Phytoactinopolyspora mesophila: one gene and its partner. The protein of the gene in region 1 interacts with the protein of each later gene in a pairwise test. Links are inferred from orthologs where the notes say so. Each region holds a gene or a part of one and is shown in the gene's direction. Other genes may lie near its edges.

Region 1 (5,631 bases):
AGCCAATAGATCGGTGTGACGACCGCCAGGAAGATGGCGACAATAACGAAGATCAGCGCCTCGATTTTCACTGCTCGCCCTCCCGCTTTTCGTTCTCGTCGCGCTGATCATCCTCGGGCGATTGGACCGGCTCGTCCGGAGTGCCCATCTCACCGGCCAACTGAACGTCAGGCGGACCGAATACCTCGGTCATCACCCCACTGGACGCCGGTTTCAGCTGCGACTCAGAGGCGGCTTCGGGGTACTTCAAGTCGAAGGCTGGACGCTCACTGCGGATTCGCGGTAGCGAAGTGAAGTTGTGCCTCGGCGGTGGCGACGAGGTCGCCCACTCGAGAGACTGCCCCCAGCCCCAGGGGTCGTCGACGGCCACCTTGGGTGACAAGCGAGACTTCCACACGTTCCAGAGGAACGGCAGCGTGGAGACTCCGAGCAAGAACGCCCCCACAGTCGATATCTGGTTGAGTCCCGTGAAGCCGTCTTCGGGTAGATAGTCGGCGTAGCGCCGGGGCATGCCGTCCACACCCAGCCAGTGCTGCACCAGGAACGTGGTGTGGAAACCGATGAACAGCGTCCAGAAATGGATCTTGCCCAGACGCTCGTCGAGCATACGGCCGGTCCATTTCGGCCACCAGAAGTAGAAGCCGGCGAACATCGCGAACACGACCGTGCCGAAGACCACATAGTGGAAGTGCGCCACGACGAAGTACGAGTCGGACACATGGAAGTCGAGGGGCGGTGAGGCCAGAATGACGCCGGTCAGGCCACCGAGCAGGAAGGTCACCAGGAAGCCGAGTGAGAAGAGCATCGGCGTTTCGAAGGTCACCGAGCCTCGCCACATAGTGCCGATCCACGCGAAGAACTTCAGACCGGTGGGCACCGCGATCAACATGGTCATAGCGGCGAAGAAGGGCAAGTTCACCGCACCTGTCACGTACATGTGGTGAGCCCACACAGTGACGGACAGCGCCGCGATCGACAGTGTGGCCAGCACCAGTCCCTTGTAACCGAAGATCGGTTTTCGGCTGAACACCGGGATGATCTCGGTGATGATGCCGAAGAACGGCAGCGCGATGATATAGACCTCTGGATGACCGAAGAACCAGAAGAGGTGCTGCCAGAGGATCGCACCACCGGCCGATGGGTCGAAGATGTTCGCGCCGAAGTTACGGTCGGCGAACAGGGCGAACAGCGCGGCCGCCAGCAGCGGGAAGGCGATGATCACAAGGATGCTGGTCACCAGGATATTCCAGGTGAAGATCGGCATCCGGAACATCGTCATGCCGGGCGCGCGCATACACACGATGGTGGTGATGAAGTTGACGCCACCAAAGATGGTGCCGAAACCGCTCATCGCCAGACCCGCTACCCAGAGGTCGCCACCCGCGGACGGACTGTAAAGCGAGTTGGACAGCGGGGTGTAGGCGAACCAGCCGAAGTCGGCTGCACCACCCGGCGTCAGGAAGCCGGCCACCACGATCAGCCCGCCGAACACGAACAGATAGAAGCTGAACATATTCAGTCGGGGAAAGGCGACATCCGGTGCGCCGATCTGCAGCGGCACCATGATGTTGCCGAAGCCGATGAACAAAGGGGTGGCGAACAGCAGCAGCATGATGGTGCCGTGCATGGTGAACAGCTGGTTGAAGAAGCTGTCACTCATCACCTGCGTGCCGGGCGAGAACAGCTCCAAGCGCATCAGCAGGGCGAGCACGCCGCCGATCAGGAAGAACCCGAACGACGCCATCAGGTACATGTACCCGATCACCTTGTGGTCGGTGGACGTAAGCCACCGGACGACGACGTTGCCCTTGCGGTGCGCCGACTGCCGCGGCTGAGGCGCGCCCTCGGTAGTGGGCTCGACGTATGTGGTCACTCTTCACTCCCGGCCTCGTTGAGCGGCCTCTCCGAGTACGCGCCTCGCAGCGGCGCATCTATCTGTCCGGTCTGACCGGCCTCGCGCAGGTTATCCATCTGAGCGGCATACTCCTCGGCCGGGACGACCTCGACGTTGAACAGCATCCGCGAGTGGTACGCGCCACAGAACTCAGCGCACTTACCCGCGAAGGTGCCCAATTGGTTCGGTGTGACGTGGAAGCTGTTGGTGCGCCCTGGAACGACGTCCATCTTCATGTAGAACTGCGGCACCCAGAATGAGTGGATGACATCCGGCGAGTTCAGCTCGAAGCGGACCGTCTCATCGACCGGCAAGTAGAGAGTGGGGATCTCCGTGGTGGTCCCGATGTCGTAGACATCTTCGTCGACGTAGTTGAACGTCCAGGACCACTGCTGCCCGATGACCTCCACCGTCAAGTCCGGAGACTCGGGTTCGGCGAGGATCTCGTCCTGGTGCTGCATGGTGAAGTAGAAGAGCACACCGATGACGATCAACGGCGTCACCGTGTACAAGAACTCGATCGGGATGTTGAATCGCGTCTGGGCGGGCATCTCGTCGTTGCGCTTGCGATACGCGATCGCGGCCCAGAGGATCAGCCCCCACACCAGCACACCTATCACCAGCGCGGCGACCCAGGACCCAACCCAGAGGTCCCCGATCAGCGGCGCTTCCTCAGTGGCGCCCTCGGGCAGCCCCATGCGCTGCCACTGACCGGAAGCGTCCGCGGCACAGCCACTCAGTGCCAATACCGAGGCAACCGCGGCGGCCGCAGCCTTGACCCTGCGACGCACCGGGCGAACTCTTTCATCGTGACCCACGAGGCGCCCTTCCATGCATGGCACTCACCTTGATACGAGCGCCCATCCGGCAACCGGCATGGAACGCCCAAGGCAAGCTTCTGTTGTCGTCGCCCACCTTAGCGGTTACGCGCTGGCGATCTCCGAGGAGGTCTACGGTTACCGTACGTGTCGTGGGTACTCCGCGTGACGACGAGCCGGCGGCCAGTGTTTCAGGTTACTTCGACGCCGCTTCGACCGAACCACTGCATCCCGCTGCGCGCGAGGTGTGGATGGATGCTCTCGACCAAGGCTGGTTCGATCCGGCGCGGCTCTACGGCTCCGCGCGACGTGCGAAGCTGCTGCTTGACAATGCTCGCGAAATCGTGGCGTCCGTCGTGGGAGCCCGCCCCGATGAGGTCTCCTTCACCTCCAGCGGCACGCAGGCGGTCCATCTCGGCATGCTGGGCACGATGCACGCTCGACGCAGAGTGGGGCACGAGGTGGTCGCCTCGGCGGTCGAGCACTCTTCCGTTCTGCACACCGCCACCAGTCGTGTGAGCGTGGACCAGCACGGCCGGGTCGACCCCGCCGAGTTCGCAGCGGCACTACGCCCAGACACGGCGCTGGCGTGCCTGCAGTCCGCCAACCACGAGGTCGGCACCGTGCAACCGGTAGCCGAGGTCGCCGAGGCCTGCCGTGAGCACGGTGTGCCGCTGTTCGTCGATGCCGCCCAGAGTGTCGGAAGGACGCCAACTCCAGGCGGCTGGTCGGTACTAGCTGCCAGTGCCCACAAATGGGGCGGCCCGCCAGGCGTCGGCGTCCTGGCCGTCCGGCGCGATAGCCGCTGGCGCTCAGCGTTGCCCGAGGACGAGCGCGAGAACGGCCGGGTTCCCGGCTTCGAGAACATACCCGCCGTGCTGGCCGCCGCGGCGGCGCTACGGGCCAGAGCCGAAGAGGCCGAACAGCTGGCCGCCCGGCACCGGGACCTCGTCGAGCGGATCCGCCGGGAGATCCCGGCCCGTGTCCCGGACGTGGAAGTGGTCGGGCATCCGGTCGAGCGTCTCCCCCACCTGGTGACCTTCTCCTGCTTATACGCGAACGGTGAGGCATTGGTCACCGAGCTGGACAGGGAGGGTTTCGCGGTGTCGAGCGGCTCGTCGTGCACGGCGAGCACGCTGCGGCCCAGCCACGTTCTCGAAGCGATGGGGGTTCTGACGCACGGCAACGTTCGCGTCTCACTGACGCGGGACAGCACCGCCGAGGACGTCGACCGGTTCCTCAGCGTTGTGCCCGGCGTAGTGGCTCGGCTCCGCACTGAAGCCGGCGTGTGACTGGAGGGGTAGATGAGTGATCTGGTGCTCGACTGCCGGGGTATGAGATGCCCGTTACCCATCATCGAGCTGGCCAAGCGGATCAGTGACGTCCCCGTTGACGGGCTGATTCGGGTCATCGCCGACGATCCCGCCGCGGCCACGGATGTGCCGGCGTGGTGCCGGATGCGCCGTCACGAATACGCCGGGCCAGGCGAACCCGAGGAATCTTCGCCCTCGTACCTGGTCCGGCGCACCCACTAACGGCTTCGCCACCGCACCCCCACCTAAATGATCATGTTTGGTGGGTTCTTTCGAGCGTCAACAAGCCTGCAGGCATGGTGTTGCACGAGGAAACCCACCAAACATGATCATTTAGGTGGGCGCAGGGCCGTGCCGGCGGGCTGACTCAGGCAGTGCTAGTGGAACGAGTCGCCACAGGCGCACGAGGCCGTGGCACTGGGGTTGTCGATGGTGAAGCCCTGCTTCTCGATCGTGTCGACGAAGTCGACCGTGGCACCCATCAGGTACGGAGCGCTCATCCGGTCCACCACGAGGTTGACCCCGCTGAAGTCCTGAACGATGTCGCCGTCAAGCGAGCGCTCATCGAAGAACAGCTGGTAGCGCAGACCAGAGCAGCCGCCCGGCTGCACAGCGATACGCAGTTGGAGGTCGTCCCGCCCTTCTTGCTCGAGGAGAGCTTTGACCTTGGAGGCCGCGTCCTCTGTGAGCACGACGTCGCTGGCGGTCTGTTCCTGAACCGTCATCGTTGTTCTCCTGACGAAATATGTGGACTGCGTCTGTAGGTCTAACGTGCGCGACCGGGATCTCATTCCAAGCCGTAGCTGCCAGTTTACGCAAGATGGGCGTCTCGGCCGCCATGTCGCGAGTCACAACGCCGCACAGCACCGCTCAGCGCCGGCTCCAGGTCTTCGCCACCCGCTCGGCCACGGCCGCCAGGCTACGGGCCGGATGCGCGAACGACTCCTCCGTGCCCACGATGTCGACCAGCGAGTACGCCGCCTCGATCCCGTTGGCGCGCAGTTCACGGTTGCCAACCTGGACGGCTCCGGCCATCGCGATGCACGGACGCAACGCCGAGCCGGCCAATCCGGCTACTCCGACCGGAACCTTGCCGTTCATCGATTGCCAGTCCAATTTGCCCTCACCGGTCACCACCACGTCGGATGTGGCTACCAAGTCCGGAAGGCCCACCGCTGCCGCCACCGTGGCGAAGCCGGGTTCCCGACGCCCGCCGACCAGCAGGATCCCGTATCCCAGCCCTCCAGCCGCGCCCGCCCCCTTGGCGTCAGCGACTTTGCGCCCGGCTGCTTCGGCGAACGTGGTCAGTGCGGCGTCGGCGGCCAGTTTGGCGTCGTCGCCGACGAAGCCTTTCTGTTCTCCGAACACGTTGGTCGCCCCCCGCAGCCCGAGCAGCGGGTTGTCCACGTCCGAAGCCGCGACCAGCTCGACGCCCGCCAGTCTCTCCCGTGCGGGCTCGACGTCGACCGACGCCACGTGAGCCAAACCCTCCGGGCCGGACGTCATCGCCTTGACCGGTTCCGACGACGCGCCAAGCGCGGCCAGCATGCCCGCCCCGGCGTCGTTGGTGCCCGAGCCGCCGAGGCCGATGACGACACGCCGCGCC
Region 2 (5,860 bases), on another replicon or contig:
GCGAATATCTACGTCGACCCGGAGGCCGCGGCCGAGGTCTTCGAGTCTGGTCTGGATATCACCATGGTGGGCCTCAATGTCACTCACCAGGCCCTGGTCACCGGCGATGTGGTGGCCCGGCTGCGGGAGATCGGCACGCCGTTGGCCGACACCTGCGTGCAGATGATGACCTTTTTCGGGTCGACCTACCGGGAGTTGTGGGGCATGCCGGCACCCCCGTTGCACGACCCGGTCGCGGTGGCCCGAGTGATCGACCCATCACTGGTGCGGTGTGTGGACGCCCCGGTGCGGATCGAGACACGCGGTGAGTACACCGCTGGTGCCACCGTGACCGACCTGCACCATCTGTCCGGACGTCCGGACAACGCGCGGGTGGCTGTCGAACTCGATCAGCCGCGGTTCTGGGACCTGATGATCGACGCGGTCGCCGACTATCCCGCAAATTTGGCCTAGACCACTTTGGCCTAGACCGGTACACTCCAGGGCACGTTGATCAACTGCCCGCCCACGACGTCCTCCGGCGCTCGCTTGAGTTCCAGGTGCGCAAGAGACGTTCATGACTGGTTGGAGTGAGTGCGAATGACGATTCCTCGAGGGCTGCGGCGCAACGTGCGTGCGGCGGTGGCGGTGTCGGCCGGTGCGTTGCTCGTGGCGGGCCTCGCCGCGACCGGCGCCCAGGCCGCGGACCCGGCCGTGGGTCACAGCGGACCGGAGTTCCAGGAGACGCGCCCGATAGCGCCCGGCGTACAACACCAGCGCTTCGAGATGTTCGACGCGGCGGGAGACCGGGTCGAGGGAAACCTGCTGAAGGTGAACCTCAAGAACCCCAATGTCACCCTCGATCTGCTGTATCCAGGTGTCGTCTCCGCCCGCCAGCCGTTGACGACGCTGGCCGGGAATCAGGGCGCGGTGGCCGGGGTGAACGGCGACTTCTTCGACGTGGGCGGCACCTCGGAGACCGACGGCAGCAACGCTCCGGTCGGAGCGGCAATGGCCGCCGGGCAGGACCTCACCGGTGCGGTTCCGCTGGGTCAGCGATGGGGCCCGCCGCTCGCCCCCGAGACCACACATGTGAAAACCGTCTTCGGTGTCAGCGAACATGGTGGGCAGGTCGCTGAACTCTCCTTGGAAGGGAAGCTGACCACCCCTGCCGGCGTTCGGGAGCTCGACGCGCTCAACCAGTACGCGATCAAGGTAGGCGGCGTCGGAGTCTTCACGCCGGTTTGGGGTGTGGCCGATCGCCGGCGGGCGACGTGTGGCACGGACACCGTCCGGAACGCTCCGTGCAGTGAAGAGACCATCGAGGTCGTGGTCACGGACAATGTCGTCACCGAGGTGCACGATGAGCCTCGGGCCGGCGCGATCGCCGAGAACAGCTTCGTCCTGGTGGGGCGTGAGGCAGGCGCCGGAAGCCTCGAACACCTGGCGCCGGGCGACCCCGTCGAGATCGAGTACGGACTCGTGCCGAACGTCGAGGCGAGCTTCGACTTCGCCATCGGGGGCACCCCCATCCTCCGCGAAGGACAACCCCTCGCCGGTCTGCAAACCGGTGTGCGTGAGCCCCGGACGGCGGCGGGCGCAGCGGCGGACGGCTCCACGATCTATTTGGTCACCATCGACGGACGGCAGGATCACAGTGCCGGGATCTCGATTCACGACCTGGCCGTGCTGATGAGCGATCTCGGAGCCGATTCCGCGGTGAACCTCGACGGCGGTGGCTCCACCACCATGGTGGCGCGAGAGCGGGGCAGCAGTTCGGTCAGCGTGATCAACTCGCCGTCGGGCGGGCAGCAGACGCCGGTACCGAACGGAATCGGCATCTTCGCCCGCTGATCATTGGCTTTTCACCCCCGGATTCGGGGGTGAAAAGCCAATGATCACCGGGGTGTGCGGGAGCGCACGTAGACTGGTTGCGATATGTCGGAGCGACAGGTTTATCTCGACCATGCAGCGACGAGCCCCATCCTTCCCGAGGTCATCGAGGTCGTCGCGGAGGTGATGGCTACCGTCGGCAACCCATCGTCGTTGCACGCTGCTGGGCGTCAGGCTCGCAAGATAGTCGAGGAATCCCGCGAGACCGTGGCCGGTGCGCTGGGCGCGCGGCCGAGCGAGGTTGTGTTCACCTCCGGGGGCACGGAGGCGGACAACCTCGCCGTCAAGGGGCTGTACTGGTCCAGGCGGGCGGCCGATCCGCGCCGGGTACGCATCCTCGCCTCGGCGGTCGAACATCACGCCGTGATGGATGCCGTGCAGTGGCTGGGGGAGGCCCAGGGGGCCGAGGTCGAATGGCTGCCGGTCGATGCTCACGGCGCGCTCGAGGTGGCGGCGCTGCGAGAAGCGGTCGCCCGCGAGCCCGAGTCGGTAGCCCTGATCACGGTGATGTGGGCCAACAACGAGATCGGCACTGTGCAACCGATCGACCAGATCGTCCCCATCGCAGCCGAGTACGGCATCCCCGTGCATTCCGATGCCGTCCAGGTTGTCGGGCACCTGCCGGTCGACTTCTCGGCCAGCGGGCTGGACACGCTGACCATCAGTGGGCACAAGATCGGCGGGCCGATCGGTGTCGGCGCGCTTCTGGTGCGCCGCGAGATCGAGTTGACACCCGTACAGCATGGCGGCGGCCAGGAACGCGACGTCCGCTCCGGCACGCTGGACGCGCCCTCATTTGCCGGCCTGGCCACCGCGGTGGACGCTGCCGCCGGGAACATCGCGGCGCGAGCTGAACACCTGGGTCAGTTGCGTGACCTGCTGGCCCAGGGTGTGCTGTCGGCCGTACCGGACGCGGTCCGAAACGGCGTCCCGGACCGGTCGCTGCCCAGCATTGCGCACTTCTCATTCCCCGGTTGTGATGGCGACTCGCTGCTGCTGTTACTCGACGCCGCGGGGATCCACTGTTCGACGGGCAGCGCATGTACGGCAGGCGTGCAGCAGCCGTCGCACGTACTCTTGGCGATGGGCGTCGATCCGGAAGTCGCGCGAGATTCATTGCGTTTCTCTCTGGGGCACACGTCCACCCGGGCCGACGTCGAGGCCCTGATCGAGTCGATCGGCCCCGCCGTGTCGCGGGCCCGGAAGGCTGGATTGTCAGGTACCAGCAAGCGATGATGAGGTAACGATGCGAGTCTTGGCGGCGATGTCCGGCGGCGTGGATTCCGCCGTGGCGGCGGCGCGTATGGTTGATGCCGGACATGACGTGACGGGCGTTCATCTTGCGCTGTCGTCCAATCCGAAGTCGTTCCGCACCGGCGCCCGGGGTTGCTGCACGCTGGAGGACTCCCGCGACGCACGCCGGGCGGCAGACGTGTTGAACATTCCGTTCTACGTCTGGGACCTCGCCGAGCGGTTCCGGGCCGATGTGGTCGACGACTTCGTCGCCGAGTACGCCGCCGGCCGCACCCCCAACCCATGCCTGCGCTGCAATGAGAAGATCAAGTTCGCCGCGGTCTTGGACCGGGCGTTGGCGCTGGGGTTCGACGCCGTGTGTACCGGCCACTACGCCCGCGTTGTCGACGGCCCGGACGGACGCGAGCTACATCGCGCCGTCGATCCGGAGAAAGACCAGTCATACGTGCTGGGAGTCCTGACGGCCGCACAGCTGGCCCATGCCATGTTCCCGCTGGGCGACACCGAGAAGACCGACGTCCGGGTCGAGGCCGAGCGGCGTGGTCTCGCGGTAGCGAGGAAACCGGACAGTCACGACATCTGCTTCATCGCCGACGGCGATACCGCCGGGTTCCTCCGGGGGCAGCTCGGTGAAGCTCCGGGCGAGGTGGTCGACACGTCGGGAGAGGTGGTCGGCAGCCACGACGGAACCTACGGCTTCACCATCGGCCAGCGCAAAGGTCTGCGTATCGGCACTCCGGCGCCGGACGGGCGGCCGCGCTATGTGCTGGACATCTCGCCGGTGGACCGCACGGTCACGGTGGGAGCACGCGAGGAGCTGGCGGTGGATGAGCTGGTAGGCGTATCGCCACGGTGGTGCGGGCCGGCTCCGGACGGTGTCGTCGAATGTGCCGCTCAGTTCCGTGCTCACGGCGAGGCGGTTCCGGCGCGAGCTGATGTGTCCGACGAAATACTCACGGTTCGTTTCAGCGTGCCGCAAGAAGGTGTGGCCCCGGGACAGGCCATCGTCCTCTATGACGGTGACCGGGTCATCGGCTCGGCCACGATCGATCGGACGTCGGCGCGGGCGGCGTCACCCGCCTGACGGCTCGGGTCGTCGTTCCTCGACCGCGCTTGGCGTCGTAGGTGAATACGCACCACAGCCGAGCCGGCCGGGCCTACGCTGCGGCTAGGATCGCCAGATGATCCGCTCTGTGGCATTCCCGCGGGTGCCGGCGCCGGTGCAGGATGTGTTGCTCGCGGTGTTCGTCACGGTGATGCAAGTCCAGGGCACCTATCGGGTCTCGGGGACATCCGAGGTGGTGTCCAGGCCGCTGGCTGACTTCGGTCACCTGGGGCTGGTGCTGCTGGTCCTCAGCGGCGCCGTCCTGGCGGCGCGCCGTCGGTGGCCGGCAGTCGTGTTTGTGGTCACCGCCTCCATCAGCCTTACGTACTTCGCCATCGGCTTCCCCGACGGGCCCGGATGGCTCAGTCTGTTCATCGCCATCTACACGCTGACCGCCTATGGCGACGGCCGCCGCTCACTGCGGATCGCAGCGGGCGGCATTGCCGTGCTGGCTACCGGATGGCTGGTCGCGGCGGCCGACATCGAACCTGAAGCGGCAATAGGGTGGGTGTTCTTCCGGATCGGGGCGTCGATCATGGCGGCCGCGCTGGGAGAATCGATCCGGTCGCGGAGGGTCATCGCGGCTGAGGCCGTGGACCGAGCCGAACGCGCGGAGCGTGGCCGGGAAGAGGAGGCGGTGCGCCGGGTGAACGCGGAGCGGATCCGGATCGCCCGGGAGGTCCACGACACCGTTGCTCACGCCATCGCGATCATCAACGTGCAGGCCGGAGTCACGGCGCACGTGTTGGACAAACGGCCTGAGCGAGTTCGCGAGACTCTCTTGACCATCGAACAGACCAGCGCCCAGGCGCTGCAAGAGATGCGAGCGGTGCTCGGAGTGTTGTGTGACGCCGACGACGCCCGGGCGCCGAAACCTGGACTGGACCAGGTCGAGGCGCTCACCGCCATGGCCCGGGAGAGCGGCCTCGATCTCAAGCTCGAGATGACCTCGCCGCCGGTGCCGTTGCCCAGTGCCGTCGATTCCGCCGCCTATCGCATCCTCCAGGAGTCCGTCACCAACGTGATCCGTCATGCCGGAGGCGCGCGGGTGACGATCTCGGTCCGATTCGACGAGGAGTCGCTCGAACTCCGGGTCACCGACAACGGGCCCGGCGCCGGTGATTGGCCCGGTGGGGGTGTGCGCCACAACCAGCCGGACGGGCTGTCCACGACCGGCCGGGGCATCATCGGGATGCGCCAGCGATGCGAACTCCTGGGCGGTCATCTCGACGTGGGGCCGCGCCCCGGTGGCGGATTCGAGGTCCGGGCAAGTCTTCCGCTGACCGGGACGGGGATGAACGCCGGTGCCGAGTCGGTGACGCAATGAACGCCTCGCCCCTGCCCGAGCGTGCGCCGATCAAGGTACTCCTGGCGGACGATCAGGCACTGGTGCGAGCCGGGTTCAAGGTATTGCTCGATGTCGAGGACGAGATCACCGTGGTGGGAGAGGCCGTCAACGGCTCCGAAGCGGTGGAGCTTGCCCGGGCAACCCGGCCCGATGTGGTCTTGATGGACATTCGGATGCCAGGGCTGGACGGTATCAAAGCCACTGAGCAGATCGCCGGGATACGTGGCCTCGAACACGTCAGGGTGCTGATCTTGACGACCTACGACACGGATGCGTATGTA

The links. Proteins that work in one complex are often made in the same cells at the same time.
Region 2: the proteins of F7O44_RS29610 (region 1) and F7O44_RS18740 interact in binary tests that used the Escherichia coli proteins (3 or more experiments, as listed by UniProt). The link is inferred for Phytoactinopolyspora mesophila from one-to-one orthologs.

Annotation. Positions count from the first base shown.
Region 1 is NZ_WLZY01000002.1:719,469-725,099, reverse strand. What follows is about bases 2,944-5,631. They hold F7O44_RS29610 (sulfurtransferase TusA family protein), read left to right. Parts: upstream 2,944-4,016; coding sequence 4,017-4,247; downstream 4,248-5,631. Other genes in these bases: F7O44_RS09395 (glycerate kinase family protein), read right to left, coding at 4,896-5,631; erpA (iron-sulfur cluster insertion protein ErpA), read right to left, coding at 4,403-4,750; F7O44_RS09405 (cysteine desulfurase family protein), read left to right, coding at 2,944-4,004. Outside these bases: F7O44_RS09420 (aa3-type cytochrome oxidase subunit IV), read right to left, coding at 1-71; ctaD (aa3-type cytochrome oxidase subunit I), read right to left, coding at 68-1,873; ctaC (aa3-type cytochrome oxidase subunit II), read right to left, coding at 1,870-2,685; more of F7O44_RS09405, read left to right, coding at 2,865-2,943. UniProt on the Escherichia coli protein: Sulfur carrier protein involved in sulfur trafficking in the cell. Part of a sulfur-relay system required for 2-thiolation during synthesis of 2-thiouridine of the modified wobble base 5-methylaminomethyl-2-thiouridine (mnm(5)s(2)U) in tRNA.
Region 2 is NZ_WLZY01000006.1:354,605-360,464, forward strand. Bases 1,096-4,012 are described here. They hold F7O44_RS18740 (cysteine desulfurase family protein), read left to right. Parts: upstream 1,096-1,917; coding sequence 1,918-3,108; downstream 3,109-4,012. Other genes in these bases: F7O44_RS18735 (phosphodiester glycosidase family protein), read left to right, coding at 1,096-1,833; mnmA (tRNA 2-thiouridine(34) synthase MnmA), read left to right, coding at 3,119-4,012. Also shown: F7O44_RS18730 (nucleoside hydrolase), read left to right, coding at 1-453; more of F7O44_RS18735, read left to right, coding at 580-1,095; more of mnmA, read left to right, coding at 4,013-4,210; F7O44_RS18750 (sensor histidine kinase), read left to right, coding at 4,308-5,558; F7O44_RS18755 (response regulator), read left to right, coding at 5,555-5,860. UniProt on the Escherichia coli protein: Master enzyme that delivers sulfur to a number of partners involved in Fe-S cluster assembly, tRNA modification or cofactor biosynthesis. Catalyzes the removal of elemental sulfur from cysteine to produce alanine.